One region of the Halomonas sp. I1 genome, then DNA from elsewhere that is predicted to be linked to it. Evidence: predicted binding sites of a transcription regulator. Region 1 holds the regulator's gene; each other region holds the start of a gene.
What was found. Region 1 encodes sigma-54, which starts transcription at its own class of promoters, with help from an activator protein. Its sites were predicted from a motif close to TGGCACNNNNNTTGCTNT; they were not measured.
Positions count from the first base shown of each region.

Region 1 (6,794 bases):
ATTGAACCAGGCGGGTGGCGGCACGGGCGTGCAAGCCGCGCTTGTTGGTCAGAGTGAGCTTGCGACTCGGCACGGACTCAGGATTCCTTTTCTTGGTCGTGATCGTCCTGCTCGGGGGTGGACGTCGTTTCCGAGGGGAGGCGGCTGAGATGAATGCCCAGTTCGCGGTGGCGCAGGCGGACGCTGGGCTGCTGAACGGCCAGGTCGTGGGCCAGGCGCTCGGCCAGGTAGACCGAACGATGCTGGCCGCCGGTGCAACCGATGGCTACGGTGAGATAACTGCGTTGGCTGGCCAGGTAGCGCGGTAGCCAGCGTTCTATCCAGGCCAGGATGTCCCGGCGCATCTCGTCGACCATCGGGTAGCCGTCGAGAAAGTCGATGACGCTCGAGTCACGCCCGGTGGCATCGCGCAATGACGGGTCCCAGTAGGGGTTCGGCAGGCAGCGCGCATCGAAGACGATATCGGCGTCGAGGGGAACACCGCGCTTGAAGCCGAAGGACTCGATGGTCAAGGCCAGGGCTTCCTGTCCGCGGTCGGCCACCTGGTCGGCGAGGCGGCCGCGCAGGTCATGCACCGAGAGTCGTGACGTATCGATCACCAGGTCGGCGAGGTCGCGGATGTCTGCCAGGGAAGCTTCTTCCTGGTCGATGGCCTCGGCCAGCGTCATCCGGTTGTTGCGGGTCAACGGGTGGCGTCGTCGAGTGGCCGAGTAGCGTTCGAGCAGGATGCGCGCATCGGTGGTGAGGTAGACCACCTGACACTGAACCTTCCTGTCGCGCAACTCATGGAGTAGCGTCGGAAAGCGTTGCAGGGCATGTGGCAGGTTGCGGGCATCGATGCTGACGGCGATGGAGCTGCGTGCCTGGGCATCGTGCAGCTCATCCACCAGCGAGCCGAGCAGCATGGCCGGCAGATTGTCGATAGCGTAGAAGCCGAGATCCTCCAGCGCCTGCAGGGCGATCGACTTGCCCGAGCCCGAACGGCCGCTGATGATCACGATCTGCATGGCGGATCTCCTGGTCGAATGGCTGGCCGGATGGCCCGGGAACGGGGGCCGTCAGTCGTGTTCGGCCGGCGCCTGCCGGCGTATGGCCTCGACGAGTCGTTCGTGCAGGGCATGCTGGCTATCGGCGCGCCGCAGGGCATTGCGTGTGTCGGCATCATTCATCACGGCAGCGACCTGGCCGAGCAACGCCAGGTGGGCGTCGTCGGCCTGCTCGGGAACCAGCAGCACGAACACCAGATCGACGGGGTCGCCGTCGACCGCATCGAAGTCGATCGGGTCGGCGAGCTTCAGGAAGCCGGCGATGGGGGCCTTGCAGTGCGGGTTGCGGGAGTGGGGGATGGCCACTCCGTGTCCGATGCCCGTGCTGCCCAGACGCTCGCGACCGATCAGTCGGCTGAAAACCTCCTGACTGTCGAGGCTGGGTGTGTTCTGAGCGATGAAGGTGCTGAAGAATTCCAGTACGCGCTTTTTGCTCCCCCCGGGGACATCGAAAAGGGTGCGCTCGGGGGGAAGGATGGTTTCCAGAGTCATGACGGGTCAGCGTGCGCCGGCGGCGCCCTGGGCGCGCGCCTGGGATTTTTCCTTGTGTTTCACCAACTGGCGATCGAGCTTGTCGGCGAGGGCATCGATGGCGGCGTACATGTCGCCGTCCATTGCTTCGGCATGCAGGTCGGCACCAGCAGCATGCAGGGTACAGGCAGCCTGTTGACGTTCTTTCTCCACGGAGAGCGTGACTTGCACGGTGGTGATGTTGTCGTAATGACGTTCGAGGCGCGCGAGCTTCTCTTGGACATAGTCACGCAGGGCGTCGGTCAATTCCACATGATGGCCGGTGAGGTTGACTTGCATGACACGCTCCTTGCTCCTTGGGTGGTGACTCGATTGTAACCCTTTTTGGAGTCGAGCAAACCCCCTGCGCAATGCCGTCGGTGACGTCCCGTGGTAAACGCTCAGCGAAGGCGTTTGCGCTGGCTCGAGGAGGGGATGTTCATCGATTCACGGTACTTGGCCACGGTTCGTCGTGCCACATCGATGCCTTCCTCGGCGAGCAGGGTGACAAGTCTGTTGTCGGAAAGCGGCTTGCGTGTCGATTCTTCCTGAATGAGCTTGCGGATTCGGGCGCGAATGGCAGTGCTGGAGTGCGCATCGTCGCCCCCGCCGACATGACTGGAGAAGAAATACTTGAGCTCGAACACGCCACGCGGTGTGTGGATGTATTTCTGGGTGGTCACCCGGGAAATGGTCGATTCGTGCATCTCGACGGTCTGGGCGATGTCGGCCAGTATGAGCGGTTTCATGGCCTCCTCGCCGTGTTCCAGGAAATCCAGTTGGCGGACCATGATCTCGCGGCCGACCCGAAGAAGGGTGTCGTTGCGACTGGCCAGGCTCTTGAGTAGCCAGCGTGCTTCCTGGAGGTGGTCCTTGAGGAACTGGTTGTCCTGGCTCTTGTCGGCGCGCCGGATCAAGGCGGCATAGTCGGGCTGAATGCGCAGGCGCGGCATGGCGTCGGGATTGAGCTCGACCTGCCAACCATCTTCGGTGCGTCGGGCGACCAGGTCGGGAATGACATAGTCGTCGCTCTCGCTGGCAAAGGCGCTGCCCGGGCGGGGGTCGAGGTCTCGGATCAGGGCGATGGCTTCGTCGAGGGCCTCATCGTCCAGGCTGAGGCGTCGTTTCAGCAGACGCCGGTCATCGCCGGCCAGCGCCTCGAGGAACTGGCGGGCCAGACGCCGAGCCTGAGGAAGTCGGGGAGTGTCCTGGGGCAGGGCCGCAAGCTGCAGCAGTAGGCACTCCCGCAGGTCGCGGGCGAAGACGCCGGTGGGGTCGAACTGCTGCACTTGAAGCAGCACCGTTTCGACTTCGCGACTGGATAGTCCTTCCAGTCCCTGGGCGCGCAGGCCGTCACGGATCTCGTCCAGAGGCTGGTCCAGGTAGCCGTCGTCGTTGACCGCGTCGATCAGGCTCTCGGCGATACGCGACGCGCGTTCGTCCAGGCCGCTCATGGCCAGTTGCCAGGCCAGGTGGCCCTGCAGGCTCTGGCCGGCCGCCTGGCGCTCGAAGTCGGGAGCTTCGCCACTGCCGGTGCCTCCCAGGCTTCCCAATCCGGCGTCCTGGTAGGTGTCGGACCAGTCGCTGTCGACGGTCAAGTCATCGGGAATCTCGCTGGCCCAGTCATCCTCGGGGGCATCGCTGACGGCCTGTTCGCCGAAATCGTCGTCGAGCTCCAGCATGGGGTTGGATTCCAGGGCCTGCTGGACCTCCTGGCGAAGATCGAGGGTGGAGAGCTGCAGCAGGGCGATGGCCTGCTGCAGTTGGGGCGTCATGGTCAGCTGGGTGCCGAGCCGCAGTTGCAGGGAAGCCTTCATGGCCATAGGGAAAGAGATCCGCTCAACGTGCGAGAAACCCCCACCCTAGTCCGCTGGGTCGGCGCATGCAAGCCTTGTTAAAAGCAATTATCATGCCATTGGCAATTAGCATGCCTCGGAGATAAAGTTCTCTTTATATCAGTTTGTTGTGATTCCACGAGGCGCATCAGCGCTTGGCAGGGGCGACTCAGAGCCGGAAATCCTGGCCCAGGTAGACGTCACGTACTCGTTGGTTGGCGAGGATCGCCTCGGCGTTGCCTTCGGCGATGATCTGCCCGTCGCCGACGATGTAGGCGCCATCACAGATATCGAGCGTCTCGCGAACATTGTGATCGGTGATCAGTACGCCAATGCCGCGTGCCTTTAGCTGGCGGATGATGTCCTTGATTTCACCGACGGAAATCGGGTCCACGCCCGCGAAGGGCTCGTCCAGCAGGATGAAATCGGGTTCGGTTGCCAGGGCGCGCGCGATTTCCACTCGGCGTCGCTCGCCACCGGACAGGGTCATGCCCGCGTTGTCACGGATGTGGGTGACGTGAAAGTCCTCCAGCAGCGACTCCAGGCGGGCTCGGCGGCCGGCGCGATCGAGGTCCTTGCGCATCTCGAGGATGGCCATGATGTTGTCGGCCACGCTCAGCTTGCGAAAGATCGAGGCTTCCTGGGGCAGATAGCCGATGCCGGCGTGGGCGCGTTCGTGCATGGCGGCGTCGGACAGGTCGTGATCATCGATGGCGACTTCGCCGGCATCGGCGCGGACCAGGCCCACGATCATGTAGAAGGAGGTGGTCTTGCCGGCACCGTTGGGGCCGAGCAGGCCGATGATGTGCCCCTGGCCGATCGCCAGGCTGATATCGTGGACCACGCGGCGACGCTTGTAGCTCTTGGCCAGGTGGCGAGCATGAAGCGTTTTCATTGGGAATCCTGTTGCTCGGGTTCCAGGGTCATGCGTACCCGCTGGTTTCCTTCGACGCCCTCGGCAGAGGAACGCGCCTGTACCACGCGGCGGTCGAGGAAGTACTCCAGATAGCCGCCATCGAAGGTGTCGCCACCCTGGTGGAGTTCGGCTTGATCGACGAGCTCCATGCGGCGCTCGGCCACATGGTAGACGATGCGCTGCCCCCAGCCGCGCACCAGCGGTTCGTCGGGGGCGGGCTTCTGTTCGATGTAGGCACGTTCGCCGGTGGCGATGGCCTGGCTCAACTGGCCGGCGTCGTTGCGGCGGATTTCCACTCGTGCGCCGGTCAGGCGCATGCTGCCTTGCTGGATGCGGACATCGCCTTGATAGACGGCGGTGCCGGCACGGTCATCGAGATCCAGCCGGTCGGCTTCGACCTGAATCGGCGCGCTGGCGTCACCCTCCAGCGCCAGTGCCGGGGGGGCAGCAAGCGTCAGCATGGTCAATGTCAGGCCCAGCAGGGGGGCGAGGGACTGTCGCGTCATGGCTCGGGGTCCTCGTCGGTTGCCGGCGGATGGTGGCCGCGGACATTGTCGGTCAGTCGAACGCGATTGTCATGGAGCCAGGCATCGAACCGTTGGCCTCGCATCGATTGAGGAGGCTGGCTCACGGTAGTGGGCGTGTCGCTCCATGCATGGCCGGTATCGGCATCGTAGTGCAGCGTCCGGGTGGTCAGGTGCCAGCGTTCCTCGGGGGCCTCCAGGTGGACGTCGCCAGCGAGCACCAGAGGGTTGCCGCCGGTTTCCAGACGGCCCTTCTCGGCTCGGGCGAGCCAGCGTCGGCCATCATTGTCGCGGAGTCTGACATCGGGATTTTCCAGGCGCGTGACGTCGTCGACGGGCGTGTGCACCAGGCGTGGCGTGACCAGGTGCTGGTGGGGGCGCCCCTCGGCATCGAAACGCGTCGCCTCGACGTCTTCCAGGTAGTAGTCCGGTTCGCCGGCAGCATCCTGTGGCACCGGGCCGGGAGCATCGGTGTCGCGAGAGTCGAGCAGGGCCAGGCCGCCGCCCAGAAGCAACAGGAGGAAGAAAAGCCAGGTGCGAAAACCGGGGCGTGGTAGTCGCATGGGTCAGGCCTGATCGTTCAGGTAGGTGTCGAGTACGGTATCCCATTGCCCCTGGGCCTGCAGCAGGACGTCGCAGATCTCGCGTACCGCGCCGTGTCCGCCGGCGCGCTCGGTGACCCAGTCGGCATGTCGGCGTATATAGCCTGGTGCGCCGGGGACGCTGATGCCGACGCCGGCCTGGTGGATGGCCGCCAGGTCGGGCATGTCATCGCCGCAGTAGGCGACCTGGCCGAGTTCGATCTCGAGTCGCGCGCAGAGGTGTTGCAGCACGGGGAGCTTGCGTGAAATGCCCTGGTGGAGGTGGGAGATGCCGAGCGCGGCGGCGCGACGGCTGACCATCGGCGAGTCACGACCCGTGATCAGTGCCACCTCGATACCGGCGCCCTGCACCAGCTTGATGCCGTGGCCGTCCAGGGTGTGGAAGGCCTTGATCTCGTCGCCATCGGCCTGGAAATAGAGTCGTCCGTCGGTCAACACGCCATCGACATCCAGGGCCAGCAGGCGTACCTGTCGCAAGCGGTCGAGCAGGTGCGTGGGAAGCGAGGGGGCGTCATGACGCATGGCTACTCCTTGGGGTCAGATCACGCCGCTGGCCAGTAGGTCGTGCATGTGCAAGGCGCCGACAGGATGGCCGTCGGCGTCCACCACGGCCAGTGCAGTGATGCGGTTGTCTTCCATGATGCGGACGGCCTCGGCGGCCAGGGTGTCGGGCGAGATACGTTTGCCTGGTGCGGTCATGACGTCGTCGACCTTGAGGCCGCTCAGGTCGGCATGCTGGTCGAGAGTGCGCCGGAGGTCGCCATCGGTATAGACGCCGACCAGGTGATCATCGGGGTCGACGACGCAGGTGAAGCCCAGACCTTGGCGCGTGATCTCCAGCAGGGCGTCGCGCAACGGGCTGCCGGATGCCACCCTGGGGAGACGGGTGCCCTGGTGCATGAGGTCCGAGACCCGCAGCAACAAACGTTTGCCAAGGCTGCCGCCGGGATGAGACAAGGCGAAATCCTCGGCGGTGAATCCCCGTGTCTCGAGCAGGGCCACGGCCAGAGCGTCACCAAGCGCCAGGGCGGCCGTGGTCGAGGACGTGGGGGCCAGGTCGAGCGGGCAGGCCTCGCGCTCGACGCCGGCGTAGAGGTGGGCTTCGGCATGGCGACCCAGGGTGGAGGTCGGGCGCCCCGTCATGCTGATCAATGGCGTTCCCAGTCGCTTGAGAAGCGGTAGCAGGGCGGTGACTTCGGCGGTCTCTCCCGAGTGTGACAATGCCAGGACCACATCGCCCGGCGTGATCATGCCGAGATCACCGTGGCTGGCTTCGCCGGGGTGCACGAAGAAGGCCGGTGTGCCGGTGCTGGCCAGGGTGGCGGCGATCTTGCCGCCGATGTGGCCGGATTTGCCCATGC
Region 1 covers NZ_JAVXUS010000023.1:46,496-53,289, reverse strand. The annotation lists gene RSO41_RS17225 (HPr family phosphocarrier protein) at 1-73, opposite strand, end outside; gene rapZ (RNase adapter RapZ) at 78-1,007, opposite strand; gene RSO41_RS17215 (PTS sugar transporter subunit IIA) at 1,059-1,538, opposite strand; gene hpf (ribosome hibernation-promoting factor, HPF/YfiA family) at 1,545-1,856, opposite strand; gene RSO41_RS17205 (RNA polymerase factor sigma-54) at 1,958-3,379, opposite strand; gene lptB (LPS export ABC transporter ATP-binding protein) at 3,561-4,286, opposite strand; gene lptA (lipopolysaccharide transport periplasmic protein LptA) at 4,283-4,813, opposite strand; gene lptC (LPS export ABC transporter periplasmic protein LptC) at 4,810-5,394, opposite strand; gene RSO41_RS17185 (KdsC family phosphatase) at 5,398-5,955, opposite strand; gene RSO41_RS17180 (KpsF/GutQ family sugar-phosphate isomerase) at 5,971-6,794, opposite strand, start outside.

Region 2 (6,794 bases), on a different contig from region 1:
CCTGGGCATCCTGCTGGCCGCACTGGGACTGGTCACCCTGCTCAACCTGGCCGTGCCGGCAGGCCATCCGCTGCATGTTTCCACCTATACGGTGACACTGCTCGGCAAGTATCTGAGCTATGCGTTGCTCGCGGTGGCCGTCGACCTGGTATGGGGCTATCTGGGCATTCTGAGTCTCGGCCATGGCGCCTTCTTCGCCCTGGGAGGCTATGCCATGGGCATGTACCTGATGCGCCAGATCGGTGATCGGGGCACTTATGGCGATCCGATACTGCCGGACTTTATGGTGTTCCTGAACTGGGAAAGCTTGCCATGGTACTGGCTGGGCTTCGACACGCCGTGGTTCGCCTTTTTGATGGTGTTGCTGGCGCCGGGCCTGCTGGCCCTGGTGTTCGGCTTCCTGGCGTTTCGTTCGAGGGTCACCGGCGTCTACCTGTCGATCATCACCCAGGCCATGACCTTTGCCCTGATGCTGGCCTTCTTTCGCAACGAGATGGGCTTCGGCGGCAACAACGGCCTCACCGACTTTCGCGAATTGCTGGGCGTCGACCTGAGAAACGATGGCACCCGGCTGGGCCTGTTCCTTGCCACCGGTATTGCGCTGGCGCTGGGCTATGTACTGTGTCGGGCGATCGTCGCCAGCAAGCTGGGCCGAGTCAGCGTGGCCTGCCGCGATGCCGAGGCACGCACACGCTTTCTGGGCTACCGAGTCGAGCGCTTCCAACTGTTCGTCTTCGTGGTCTCGGCGATGCTCGCCGGGCTGGCCGGCGCCCTCTACGTGCCCCAGGTGGGCATTATCAATCCCAGCGAGTTCTCGCCGATCTTCTCCATCGAGGTGGTGCTATGGGTGGCGCTGGGTGGCCGCGCGACCCTCTACGGGGCGGTGATCGGCGCGCTGCTGGTCAACTATGCCAAGACGGTATTCACCGGGGTGATGCCCGATGCCTGGCTGTTCGCCCTGGGCGGCATGTTCGTGCTGGTCACCGTCTTCCTGCCCAGGGGCATCGCCGGCCTGCTGAGTCTTCGTCCCTGGCGTCGTGCAGGCCATGCCGCGACGACCCAACCGACCACGGGGGAAAGCACCGCATGAACATCCTCAAATCCCTGGCCGACCGGGAGCGCGTCTTCGATTTCCTGGCGCCGGCGCACTCTCCGGTGGATGTGCGCCACGGCCCCATCCTCTACCTGGAGGACGTCAATGTCAGCTTCGACGGCTTCAGGGCCATCGATGACTTGAACCTGACCATCGACGATGGCGAGCTGCGTTGCATCATCGGTCCCAACGGCGCCGGCAAGACCACCATGATGGACATCATCACCGGCAAGACCCGGCCCGACAGCGGCTCGGTGTGGTTTGGCAGCCGCCATGACCTGCTGACCCTGAACGAGCCGGAGATCGCCAGCCTCGGGATCGGTCGCAAGTTCCAGAAGCCCACGGTCTTCGAGGCGTTGACGGTCTTCGATAACCTGGAGCTGGCCATGGCCGCCGACAAACGGGTCCTGCCCACGCTGACCGCACGCCTGACCGGCGAAGGACGTGACCGCATCGAGGAAGTGCTGGCGACCATTGGTCTCGTCGAGTTGCGTCACGCGCCGGCGGGCATTCTCTCCCACGGACAGAAGCAGTGGCTGGAGATCGGCATGCTGTTGATGCAACGGCCGCGACTGCTGCTGGTCGATGAGCCGGTGGCCGGCATGACCGAGCAGGAGATGGAGCGTACCGCCGAACTGCTCACCGGCCTGGCCGGCAAGGGCAAGCAGTCGGTGGTCGTCGTCGAGCATGACATGGGCTTCGTGCGTTCTATTGCCCGCACCGTGACGGTGCTGCATCAGGGCAGCGTGCTGGCCGAAGGCAGCATGAACACGGTCTCCAATGATCCGAAGGTGATCGAGGTCTACCTGGGTGCCGAGGAGGAGGCGGCCTGATGCTGAGCGTCGACAAGCTGAACCAGTACTATGGCGAGAGCCATACGCTGTGGGACCTGGACCTGGAGGTGCCGGCAGGGCAGTGCACCTGTGTGATGGGCCGCAACGGCGTGGGCAAGACCACCCTGATGAAGGCGGTCATGGGCGAGGTCGCGGTGGTTTCCGGGAACATCCGCTACGCCGACGACACGGAACTGACTCGCCGACGGGTGGAGGACCGCTCCCGGCTGGGTATCGGCTATGTGCCCCAGGGGCGGCAGATCTTTCCGCTGCTCACCGTCGAGGAGAATCTGCGAACCGGCCTGGCCGCCCGTGGCGATGGTCGGCGAACCATCCCCGAGCGCGTCCATGAGCTATTCCCGGTGCTCGAGGAGATGAAGCATCGCCGTGGGGGTGATCTCTCCGGCGGTCAGCAGCAGCAGCTGGCCATCGGCCGTGCCCTGGTACTGGAGCCGCGCCTGTTGATTCTCGACGAGCCTGGGGAGGGCATCCAGCCCAATATCGTCACCCAGATCGGCGAGGTGATCCGCCGGCTGATCGCCGAGGATGGCCTGACGGTATTGCTGGTGGAGCAGAAGTTGCCCTTTGCGCGCCGGTATGCCGATCGCTTCACGATCCTGGACCGTGGCCGGACAGTGGCGCGTGGCGGAATCGGCGATCTTTCCGATGCCTTGATCAAGGAGCACCTGAGTGTCTAGACGACGGGGAATGCCGGACAGGCGTTGCTTCATGACGGTGCGCTCCTCGATCTTCCGCACCCGGATGGTGCGATACCCCTTCCGTGTGTCGGCGTCAGTGGTGCAAGCCGGCGGGCGGACACTTCTTTGTGTACAAAATATGATGTTGATTTAAAATATTTTTTTGTTGATTTCACCAAGTTGGTACGTGACTTGCTGAGGGTAAGAGCAATAGCCATCGGATTCACAGGACCCTTGTCGATGACGGTCTTCCCGCGTGCCATTTCCCATTACCCCGAGTCGGGCCATCGTTTCGATGCCGGCCGCCGCTGGGTGGCGTCGCTGGATCTCGGCTTTGCGGCACGGGATACCGTGACCTGCCTGTCCCGGGCGCGTCACCGGGGGCCATTGCGGGTCCAGCGACCCTTCTATCCGGAAGGGCGGCGCAAGGCTGCCTGCCATGTCTACCTGCTGCATCCGCCCGGGGGCGTGGTCAGTGGCGATGCATTGAACATCGATGTCGAGGTGGGGCGCGGCACCCGGGCGTTATTGACGACGCCAGCCGCCAACAAGCTCTACCGCGCCGACAGCCAGGGCGTTCCTTGGCGGCAGCACACCCGACTCGAGGTCGCCGATGACGGCGTGCTGGAGTGGCTGCCTCAGGAAACCATCGCCTTCGATGGCTCGCGGGGCGAGCAGGTCACCACCATCGAGCTCACCGGCAATGCCCGCTGCCTGGGCTGGGAGATACTGGCGCTGGGTCGCCCGGCTAGCGATCTGCCCTTTACCTCGGGCCGCCTGGAACAACGCTTTCACCTGACGCGGGAAGGGCGTCCGCTGTGGCTGGAACGGCAACCCCTGGCGCCCGAGCATCCCCGCTTTCATGGCCGTTGGGGGCAGGGGGGCGCCACGGTTCAAGCCTCGCTCTGGGCGGCAGGATTCTCGGAAGAAGACGCTGCCGAGGCGGTTGCAGCCTTGCGTGATGAGGTGAGCGGCTCGCCTCGCTGGGCCGTCACGACCCGCAACGGTGTCCTGTTGTTGCGTTACCTGGGGAATGCGCGCAACGAGGCCTGGGATCTGTGCCGACATGCCCGGGACGTGCTGCGGCCTCGGCTGGTGGGTCGCAGGGCCCAGGAACCGAGGATCTGGAGAACCTGACGAGGCTTCGCCTCAGTGACGAGCTTCGAGCACCGAACATCATCTTGTCGAAGCTCGAAGCTCGAAGCTCGAAGCTCGAAGCTCGAAGCGCCGTTCTGACATCTTGAGGAGATTGCGATGGAACTGACCCCCAGAGACAAGGACAAGCTGTTGCTGTTCACGGCGGGCCTGCTGGCGGAGCGCCGGCGTGAGCGCGGCCTCCGGCTGAATTATCCCGAGGCCATGGCGTTGATCAGCTGCCAGATCATGGAGGGCGCCCGAGACGGCCGCAGCGTGGCCGACCTGATGAGCGAAGGGCGGGAGATTCTCGGGCGTGACGACGTCATGGAAGGGGTGCCCGAGATGATCGAGCAGGTGCAGGTGGAGGCGACGTTCCCCGATGGAACCAAGCTGGTCACTATCCATGACCCCATTGTGTGAGGGGGAAGGCGTGAGGAAAGGAGCCACAACATGATTCCCGGTGAATACCAGTTGCAGGACGGCGAGATCGCGCTGTGCGAGGGACGTGAACGCGTCACCCTCGAGGTGGCCAACACCGGCGATCGACCGATTCAGGTCGGTTCCCACTACCACTTCGCCGAGGCCAACCCGGCGCTGGTCTTCGATCGCGACAAGGCACGAGGGTACCGTCTCGACGTAGCCGCCGGCACGGCGATTCGCTTCGAGCCGGGGCAGAGCCGCGATGTCACGCTGATTCCCTATGTCGGCAGCCGGCATGTCTTCGGTTTTCGCGGCGAGGTGATGGGGTCGCTCTCTGGTGCGTCCGCTGCCGCGCGAATTTCCCCATCCGTCGACGCTGGCAGGGGAGAGACGTCATGACCGATACGACCCCGAACAAGGTCAGTCGTCAGGCCTATGCCGATATGTACGGTCCCACCACCGGAGATCGAGTGCGTCTCGGCGATACCGAGTTGTGGATCGAAGTGGAGAGCGATGCCGCGCCTTACGGCGACGAGGTCAAGTTCGGCGGTGGCAAGGTGGTCCGTGATGGCATGGGGCAGAGCCAGCGGCATGACGATGCGGTGATGGATACCGTGATCACCAATGCCCTGATCCTTGATTGGTGGGGCATCGTCAAGGCCGATGTGGGGCTGAAGAGCGGGCGCATCGCGGCCATCGGCAAGGCCGGCAACCCCGATATTCAGCCCGATGTACAGATCGTCATCGGTCCCGGCACCGAGATCATCGCCGGCGAGGGCAAGATCCTCACTGCCGGCCACATAGACGCGCATATTCACTTCATCTGCCCGCAACAGGTGGAAGAAGCGCTGGCCAGCGGCGTCACCACCATGCTGGGTGGCGGTACGGGACCGGCAACCGGCTCCAATGCGACGACCTGTACACCAGGGGCCTGGCATATCGGCCGCATGCTCCAGGCCGTGGATGAACTGCCGATGAACATCGGCCTGCTCGGCAAGGGCAACGCCAGCCTGCCCGAGGCGCTCGACGCCCAGATCGAGGCGGGCGCCATGGGCCTCAAGCTGCACGAGGACTGGGGCACCACCCCGGCCTCCATCGACAACTGCCTGAGCGTGGCCGAGCGATATGACGTCCAGGTCGCCATTCACACCGACACCCTGAACGAATCGGGATTCGTCGAAGATACCCTGGCGGCCTTCGCCGAGCGTGGCATCCATACCTATCACACCGAAGGCGCCGGGGGCGGGCATGCCCCGGACATTCTCACTGCCTGTGCCCTCGATTACGTGCTGCCGTCCTCTACCAATCCGACCCGGCCCTACACGGTGAACACCATCGACGAGCACCTGGACATGCTGATGGTCTGCCACCACCTGGATCCGTCGATTCCCGAGGACGTGGCCTTCGCCGATTCGCGGATTCGTCGCGAGACCATCGCCGCCGAGGACATCCTCCACGACATGGGCGTGATTGCCATGATCGCCTCCGATGCCCAGGCCATGGGGCGGGTCGGCGAGGTGGTGTGCCGCACCTGGCAGACTGCGCACAAGATGAAGGTCCAGCGTGGCCTGTTACCGGAGGATGTCGAACGCGGTGCCGACAATTTTCGCGCTCGCCGGTATATCGCCAAGACCACCATCAATCCGGCGCTGACCCATGGCATCGCGCATGAAGTGGGGTCCGTGGAGGTCGGCAAGCTGGCCGATCTGGTGCTATGGGACCCGGCCTGTTTCGGTGTCAAGCCGGCGCTGGTCCTCAAGGGGGGCATGATCGCCCTGGCGCCCATGGGCGACCCTAATGCCTCGATTCCCACGCCCCAGCCGGTGCATTACCGGCCGATGTTCGGCGCCTTGGGACGAGCGGCGAGTCACACGCGGGTATCGTTCGTCAGCCAGGCGGCCTTCGATGCCGGGGTTGGCGAGCAACTGGGGCTGATCAGTCCGTTATCGGCATGTCGTGACGTGCGAGGCATACGCAAGCGCCACATGAAGCTGAACGAGGCTTGTCCACGGCTCGAGGTCGATCCACAGACCTACGAAGTGCGGGCCGACGGTGAGCTGCTGACCTGCGAGCCGGCCACCGAGCTGCCGCTGGCCCAGCGCTATCATTTGTTCTGAGCCACGAGCGGCTCGAGACTGAGGTAGACGATGTTGAAACTGACCGAACGCCTGGGGCCCATCGTGGTGGGCCAGGCCTCCGATACCCTGACGCTGCCCTATGAGCGGCGCGTGCGGGGCCGCTTCAAGGCAACGAGCGATGCCGGGCGGGAGTTGGGGGTGTTCCTGGAGCGCGGCCCGGTGCTTCGTGATGGCGAGGGGCTGGGCACCGAAGAGGGGGACGTGATTGCCGTGCGCGCCGCCGGTGAGCCGGTGGTGACCGCCCATGTGCCGGCCGGCCTGCCACTGGCCCGACTGTGCTATCACCTGGGCAACCGACACGTGACCCTGGCAATCGGCGGCGATGAGCACCATGGCTGGGTGCGCTTTGCGCCGGATCATGTCCTGGAAGACCTGGCGAGCCGGCTGGGCGCTCGACTCGAGCATCACGAGGCGCCGTTCGATCCCGAGCCCGGGGCCTATGGCGCGGTGGAACATCATGGCCATGATCATGCCC
Region 2 covers NZ_JAVXUS010000020.1:42,930-49,723, forward strand. The annotation lists gene urtC (urea ABC transporter permease subunit UrtC) at 1-1,090, shown strand, start outside; gene urtD (urea ABC transporter ATP-binding protein UrtD) at 1,087-1,926, shown strand; gene urtE (urea ABC transporter ATP-binding subunit UrtE) at 1,926-2,624, shown strand; gene RSO41_RS16365 (urease accessory protein UreD) at 2,865-3,761, shown strand; gene RSO41_RS16370 (urease subunit gamma) at 3,879-4,181, shown strand; gene RSO41_RS16375 (urease subunit beta) at 4,212-4,580, shown strand; gene ureC (urease subunit alpha) at 4,577-6,298, shown strand; gene ureE (urease accessory protein UreE) at 6,329-6,794, shown strand, end outside; gene RSO41_RS16390 (urease accessory protein UreF) at 6,789-6,794, shown strand, end outside.
Region 2: the regulator sigma-54 is predicted to act here: its motif matches at 2,806-2,823, upstream of RSO41_RS16365 (urease accessory protein UreD).

Region 3 (6,794 bases), on a different contig from region 1:
GGGGCCTGCCAGGTGAGCATTGAGCGCCCCCCTCGCCCATTGGCGCTCGCGCGCCGCCAGGACCCTTTGGCGTACCGTCGCCGAGTCTTCGCCAGGCTCACGGGATGTCAACTGGTCTGCCGGCAGGCTCGGCACCTCGACCTGCAGATCGATGCGATCCAGCAGAGGCCCCGATAACCGCGCCTGATAGCGCTGAATCTGCGCCGCCGTGCAATGACACGCCTGGCGAGGGTCACCCAGGTGACCGCAGGGGCAAGGGTTCATCGCCGCCACCAGCTGGAAGCGCGCCGGGTAGCGACGTTCGTGGCTCGCTCGGGCGATATGGATCTGCCCGGACTCCATGGGCTCGCGCATCACTTCCAGCACCTGCCGCGAAAACTCCGGCAGTTCATCGAGAAACAACACACCATGGTGCGCCAGAGAGATTTCCCCCGGTTTGGGGCGCGAACCGCCGCCGACCAGTGCCACGGCGCTCGCGGTGTGATGTGGGGCCCGGAAGGGTCGACGCCCCCACTGTTCCGCCAGCGGCAGGCCACTGACCGAACGCACCGCCGCCACTTCCAGCGCTTCGTCCTCACCGAGCGGCGGCAGGATGCCGGGCAGGCGGCTGGCCAGCATGGTCTTGCCGGTGCCCGGTGGACCGGCGAACAACAGGTTATGCCCGCCCGCCGCCGCGATCTCCAGGGCCCGACGCGCCTGGTGCTGCCCCCTGACCTCGCGCAGATCCGGCTCCGATGCATCCCGCCGAGGGGGCGCCTGCAACCGGTGGACGGCGATGGGCTCCTGCCCGAGCAAGTGAGCCACCACCTCCAGCAAATGCTCGGCGGGCAGCACCTCCAGGTCACCGGCCAGGGCCGCTTCGTCGGCGTTGGCACGGGGCACGATCAAGCGACGTCCCGCTTGCCGCGAGGCCATGGCCAGCGGCAGCACACCACTCGCCGGGCGCAGGCTACCGTCCAGCGCCAGCTCGCCAACGCACTCCAGCTCCGCCAGAGCCTCAGGGGGAATCTGCCCCGAAGCGACCAGCAGGCCCAGGGCGATCGGCAGGTCGAAACGCCCGCCGTCCTTGGGCAGGTCGGCGGGCGCCAGGTTCAGGGTGATACGCCGCAGCGGAAACTCGAAGCCGGCATTGACCAGGGCGCTGCGCACCCGCTCACGGCTTTCCTTGACGGCGGTTTCCGGCAGCCCGACCAGGGTAATGCCCGGCAGGCCATTGGATAGATGGACCTCGACCAGCACCTCGGGCGCCTCCAGGCCCAGGCCTGCCCGAGTGCGAACAATCGCCAGCGTCATCGGCGTTCCCTCGCGCCTCTGTTTTGTCCGGATGTGACGTCCTTGTCTCGCCTTCTCAGGCTAGACCAGTGGCACGGAGTACGCCCGCCGGGTCACCGCCCGGTCTCACCGGCGCCGGCATCCTCCTCGGGGGAATCGGGGCCCGTCGCGGCTTCCCGGACCTCTTCGGCCTCCTCGTCGACGGTGGCGGCAGAGGCATCCAGCGCGTCTTCCAGGGCGGCGACCTGCTTCTCCAGGGCTTCGACTCGCCCTCGAGTTCGCTGCAGGACATCCATCAGGATGTCGAAATCCTCCCGTGAGACGAGCTCGAGACGATCGAAGGCGCCCTTTACCACCTGCTGCACGCCTTTCTGTACGTCTTCCGGAGCCTGAGAGGCACCTTGAAGGCGCTCACCGATCTGCTGAGCCAAGCGGCCGATGCGATCCTGGCTGACCATGCTGCTTCTCCTGAACGATAGTAGGGAACCTCCCGACAGGATACGCAAGGCGTCCTCTCACCGCATTCTTCCCGACCGCCACCTTCTGGGGCACGGCAGCGCAGACGAAGCACCAAACCAGTGCACAACGCCCATGCCACCTTGCACCGCTTCCGGTGCCAGTCGGCATTCTCATGCCACAGGTTAATGAAAAAAAAGGACTATCAGAGAACCTGGCACGGTTTGCGCTACACCAGGACAAGCATGCACCGCGCGGCAACGTGCCGCGCTCACCGAACAAGGGAGAACCGGGATGAAGCTGATTACCGCCGTCATCAAGCCCTTCAAGCTCGACGATGTCCGCGAAGCACTCGCCGACAACGGCGTACAGGGCATCACCGTCACCGAGGTCAAGGGCTTCGGTCGCCAGAAGGGGCATACCGAGCTATATCGCGGCGCCGAATACGTCGTCGACTTCCTGCCCAAGGTCAAGGTCGAGGTCGCGGTGGATGACGACCGCCTGGATACCGTGCTGGATGCCATCTGCAATGCCGCCAACAGTGGCAAGATCGGCGATGGCAAGGTCTTCGTGACCCCGCTGGAAGACGTCATCCGCATCCGCACCGGCGAGCGTGGCGCCGACGCCGTCTGATCGCCGACCGCCTTCCTGCCTGTTCCCGATACGGAGACCTTTGTCATGACAGAGCTTGCTTATGCGCTCGATACGTTCTACTTCCTGATCTGCGGCGCCCTGGTGATGTGGATGGCCGCCGGTTTCTCGATGCTCGAGGCCGGCCTGGTCCGCTCCAAGAACACCGCCGAGATCCTGACCAAGAACATCGCCCTGTTCGCCATCGCCTGTACCATGTACCTGCTGGTGGGCTACTACCTCATGTACTCCAGCAGTGCCGGCGGCGTCCTGCCCAGCCTGGGCTTTCTGCTGGGTGGCGAGAATACCGTGGACGCGGTGACCGCCGGCGGTGACGACGCTCCCTATTACTCCGCCCGCGCCGACTTCTTCTTCCAGGTCGTGTTCGTGGCCACCGCCATGTCGATCGTCTCCGGTGCGGTCGCCGAACGCATGAAACTCTGGGCCTTCTTGATCTTCACCGTGATTCTGACCGGTTTCATCTACCCGGTCTCCGGCTACTGGACCTGGGGCGGCGGCTGGCTGGCCGAGATCGGGTTCTCCGATTATGCCGGCTCCGGTATCGTGCACATGGCAGGCGCTTCCGCCGCGCTGGCCGGCGTGCTGGTCCTCGGCCCCCGCAAGGGCAAATATGGCAAGGACGGGGCCATCTACGCCATTCCGGGCGCCAACATGCCGCTGGCGACACTGGGTACCTTCATCCTGTGGCTGGGCTGGTTCGGCTTCAACGGCGGCTCCGAGCTGAAGGTGTCCGATGTGGCGTCCGCCAACAACATGGCGCAGGTACTGGTCAACACCAACGCAGCCGCCGCCGGGGGCGTGATCGCCGCCCTGATCCTGGCCAAGGCCTGGTTCCGCAAGGCCGACCTGACCATGGCACTGAACGGCGCCATCGCCGGCCTGGTATCCATCACCGCCGACCCGCTGTCGCCCAGCGCCCTGGGTGCCACCCTGATCGGTGGGTTCGGCGGCCTGCTGGTGGTCATCTCCATCGTCAGCCTCGACAAGCTGAAGCTCGATGATCCGGTCGGTGCCATCTCCGCCCACGGCATGGTCGGGATCTGGGGGGTGCTGGCGGTACCGCTGTCCAACAGCAGTGCCAGCTTCGGCGCCCAGATCATCGGCATCCTCGGCATCTTCATCTGGGTATTCGTGGCCAGCCTGATCGTCTGGCTGATCCTCAAGGCCGTGATGGGTATCCGGGTCAGCGAAGAAGAAGAATACGAAGGCGTCGACCTGGCCGAATGCGGTCTCGAAGCCTACCCCGAGTTCAACGTCGCCAAGAAATGAGGCGACCCCCGAGTGAGCTGGCGTGCTCCACTGGCCCCCGCAAGGGGGCTTTTTTATTCTGTTCGCAGCGGGTGTATGCTCTGTCACAATGAGGCCAGCAAGGGCGGCGTGCGGCGCCGCCGGCACACGAACCACGCGAGGACAAGACCATGAAACTGGTGACCGCCATCATCAAGCCGTTCAAGCTCGACGACGTACGCGAATCACTCTCCGAGATCGGCGTCCAGGGCATCACCGTCACCGAGGTCAAGGGCTTCGGCCGCCAGAAGGGCCATACCGAGCTCTATCGCGGTGCCGAATACGTGGTCGACTTCCTGCCCAAGGTCAAGCTCGAGGTCGCGGTGGATGACGACATGACCGAGCAGGTCATCGACGCCATCACCCAAGTGGCCAATACCGGCAAGATCGGCGACGGCAAGATCTTCGTCACGCCGCTCGAACAGGTCATCCGCATCCGCACCGGCGAAACCGACAAGGACGCGGTGTAAGCTCGAAGAGAAAGCATACGAGTCCCGAGCGGCGAGCAACGAGTCGTTCGGAGCCGGGGTTGACTTTCGTGACTCGTTTCTCGCAGCTGGGTTTCTTCAAGCTTCCAGCCCGGACAATGTCCGGGCGTTCTTACGTCTTACGGCTCACAGCTCCCGGCGTCGCCGGGGGGATCAGAACTGGAACTTGGCACTGGCCTGGAGGCGACTGGCATCCACTTTCTCGCCACTGACCCTTTCGAGGTCGACGTACTGGTATTCCATGCCCACTGCCAGACGCTCGTTCACGTCCCAGATCAGGTTCACATGGGAAAACTGCACGGTGTCGGTCATCCCTTGGAAGGCCGGCGCGTCATCCGGCAGGTCCTGATGAACTCGTGAGGTGCCGATGGAGCTCGACCAGTCACTGTTCCAGCGGTGATCCAGGGAAACGCCATAGCTGCGCATATCGACGGTCTCGAGCGACCCATCGGCAGCCAGATAGGCATCGGGCGCACGGAACTTGGCACCGGACGCCGGCACATAGTCCAGGTAGCCGCCCAGGCCACTGCCTACCATCAAGTTGCCCTTGAGCGTGGTGTTGTTCATCGGCAGCGCCGCCTGGGCGGCCACCCCGTAGCCGGTCGCACTCTCGTCCTGCCCGTTGACAGCCGAATCGGTGGAGACCTGGCGTACCACGCCGGAAACACCGAAATTGCGCTTGTAGCGGTAACGCAGCGTCAGGTCCGGCAGCTCGGTATTCTCGTCGACGGCACCGCCGGGGCCGAGATCGGATACCGAGTACTCCGGGTTCTCGAGGGCCACCGCGAAGGTGTTCCCCCCTGACTCATGGGTATAGCGCACCTGTTCGGGGCGGCCGGTGGCATAGCCGATCGGTCCACCCAGCTTGAGGATCCTCGGTGTCCCCAGAAAAAACATGAAATTGGTCCAGGACTGGCCGGCCAGAAAGCCGTTGTACTCGCCGTAGGCATGGCGCAGGTTGAACTTGTTGTCGGGGGCAAAATGACCTTCGAAATAGGTATTCAGCATACCGAAATCGGTCTGGGTCTGGGTGCGAAAGTTGAGGCGCGTTTCTTGTGCAGTGAACGTCGTCTTGCCGTCGGTGGCATTGTCCTCGCTGGCAGTTGCCAGTGGATCAGTAATCTCTCCCAGATTGTAATCAAAGTCATAAAGCGCATCGAACTTGACATAACCCCCGAAGGCAATATCGGTGTTCGTGCCGGGAATGTTGAAGGTGCTGCGATGGTTCCAGGGCGCTCCGACGCGGCTCGGCTCGCCCGTCACGACGGGCTCGCCAGCCGGTACCACATCGAAGGCCTGGGATGTCGTGGCACTAGTCAGCCCTACCGGCAACAGTGCTGCCAGCATCAGCGTCTTTTTATATATCATGATACAACTCTCGTTTGTTGTGATTGTACGTCGCTAGCAAAGTGACGTGGGATGCAGTCGCTAGAAACTCTCTATAGGCACTTGGATGTCCCGTAACCTCCTCTTGCCCGATGAACGAAAGGACAACGCCGCAGGCTCAGCAAAACCACGACGCGCGCCCGCCGGTTCAATAAAGCGTCTTCTGGGGAGGGCCGGAGAACTCGAGCGGTCCCACCCGCGTCATGTCCACCTCGACCACCGCCGGGCCGTGCTGACCGACGGCCTCGGCCAGCACGGCCTGGAAGTCGTCGCCATGGCTGACCTTCCAGCACGGCAGGCCCAGGGCGTCGGCCATGGCCATGAAGTCCGGCGTATGCAGGTCGTTGTAGTACTGGCGGCCCTCGAAGTACTTGTCCTGGATGCCGCGCATCACGCCGTAGCCGCCGTCGTTCATCACCACCAGGGTCATGTCGAGGCCTTCCTGAGCCAGCGTGGCCAACTCCCCGACCATCAGCATCAGGCCGCCGTCGCCGACCACGGTGACCACCTTGCGGCCCTCGGCGCCCACGGCGCAGCCGATGCCGGTGGCCAGTCCCTGACCGATGGCACCCGCGAGTGAATGGATATTGGTCAAGGGCCGCTCGATCGGCAGCAGCCGGCTGCCCCAGGTGCTGCCGGAAACAGTAATGTCGCGCACGAAGACACCGTCGTCGGGCAGCGCCTCGCGCACTGCGTCGCTGAGCCTGGCATACTCGCCGACCTGGTCGCGCAACGCCCGTTCGGCGGCCGCCACGGCCTTGGCGACATCGCGGTCGACCTCGGCGTTGGGGGCGCGCTTGCCTTCCAGGCGATCGGCCAGGCGCGACAGCACGTCGCCGCACTCGCCGCACAGGAAGGCGTCGGCGGAGTAGTTGCGGTGAGCTGCCGCCGGATCGACGTCGATCTGCACCAGCGGCCGCGGCAGGGTCACCGAGTAGGTGCGGGTCTCGTTGCTGCGCAGCCGCGAGCCGGCCACCAGCATCAGGTCGCTGGCGGCGAACAGTTCCTCCACCGCCGGGGCGCTGTGGAAGGCGCGCAGGCTGCGCGGATGGCTGTCGGGCAGCACGCCGCGGGCATGGGTGCTGGAGACCACCGGGATGCCGGCGTCGGCCAGGCGACGCACGGCGTCCCCGGCCTCCAGGCAGCCGCCGCCGATCCACAGCACCGGCCGCTTGGCGGCCAGCAGCCGCTCGGCCAGGGCGTCGACCTCGGCGTCGGCGGCCCGGGCCGGCGCGGCGGGCGATGCCGGCGCGG
Region 3 covers NZ_JAVXUS010000001.1:497,075-503,868, reverse strand. The annotation lists gene RSO41_RS02295 (YifB family Mg chelatase-like AAA ATPase) at 1-1,293, opposite strand, end outside; gene RSO41_RS02290 (accessory factor UbiK family protein) at 1,386-1,730, opposite strand; gene RSO41_RS02285 (P-II family nitrogen regulator) at 2,023-2,361, shown strand; gene RSO41_RS02280 (ammonium transporter) at 2,407-3,648, shown strand; gene glnK (P-II family nitrogen regulator) at 3,798-4,136, shown strand; gene RSO41_RS02270 (DcaP family trimeric outer membrane transporter) at 4,308-5,522, opposite strand; gene RSO41_RS02265 (thiamine pyrophosphate-binding protein) at 5,689-6,794, opposite strand, start outside.
Region 3: the regulator sigma-54 is predicted to act here: its motif matches at 1,944-1,961, upstream of RSO41_RS02285 (P-II family nitrogen regulator).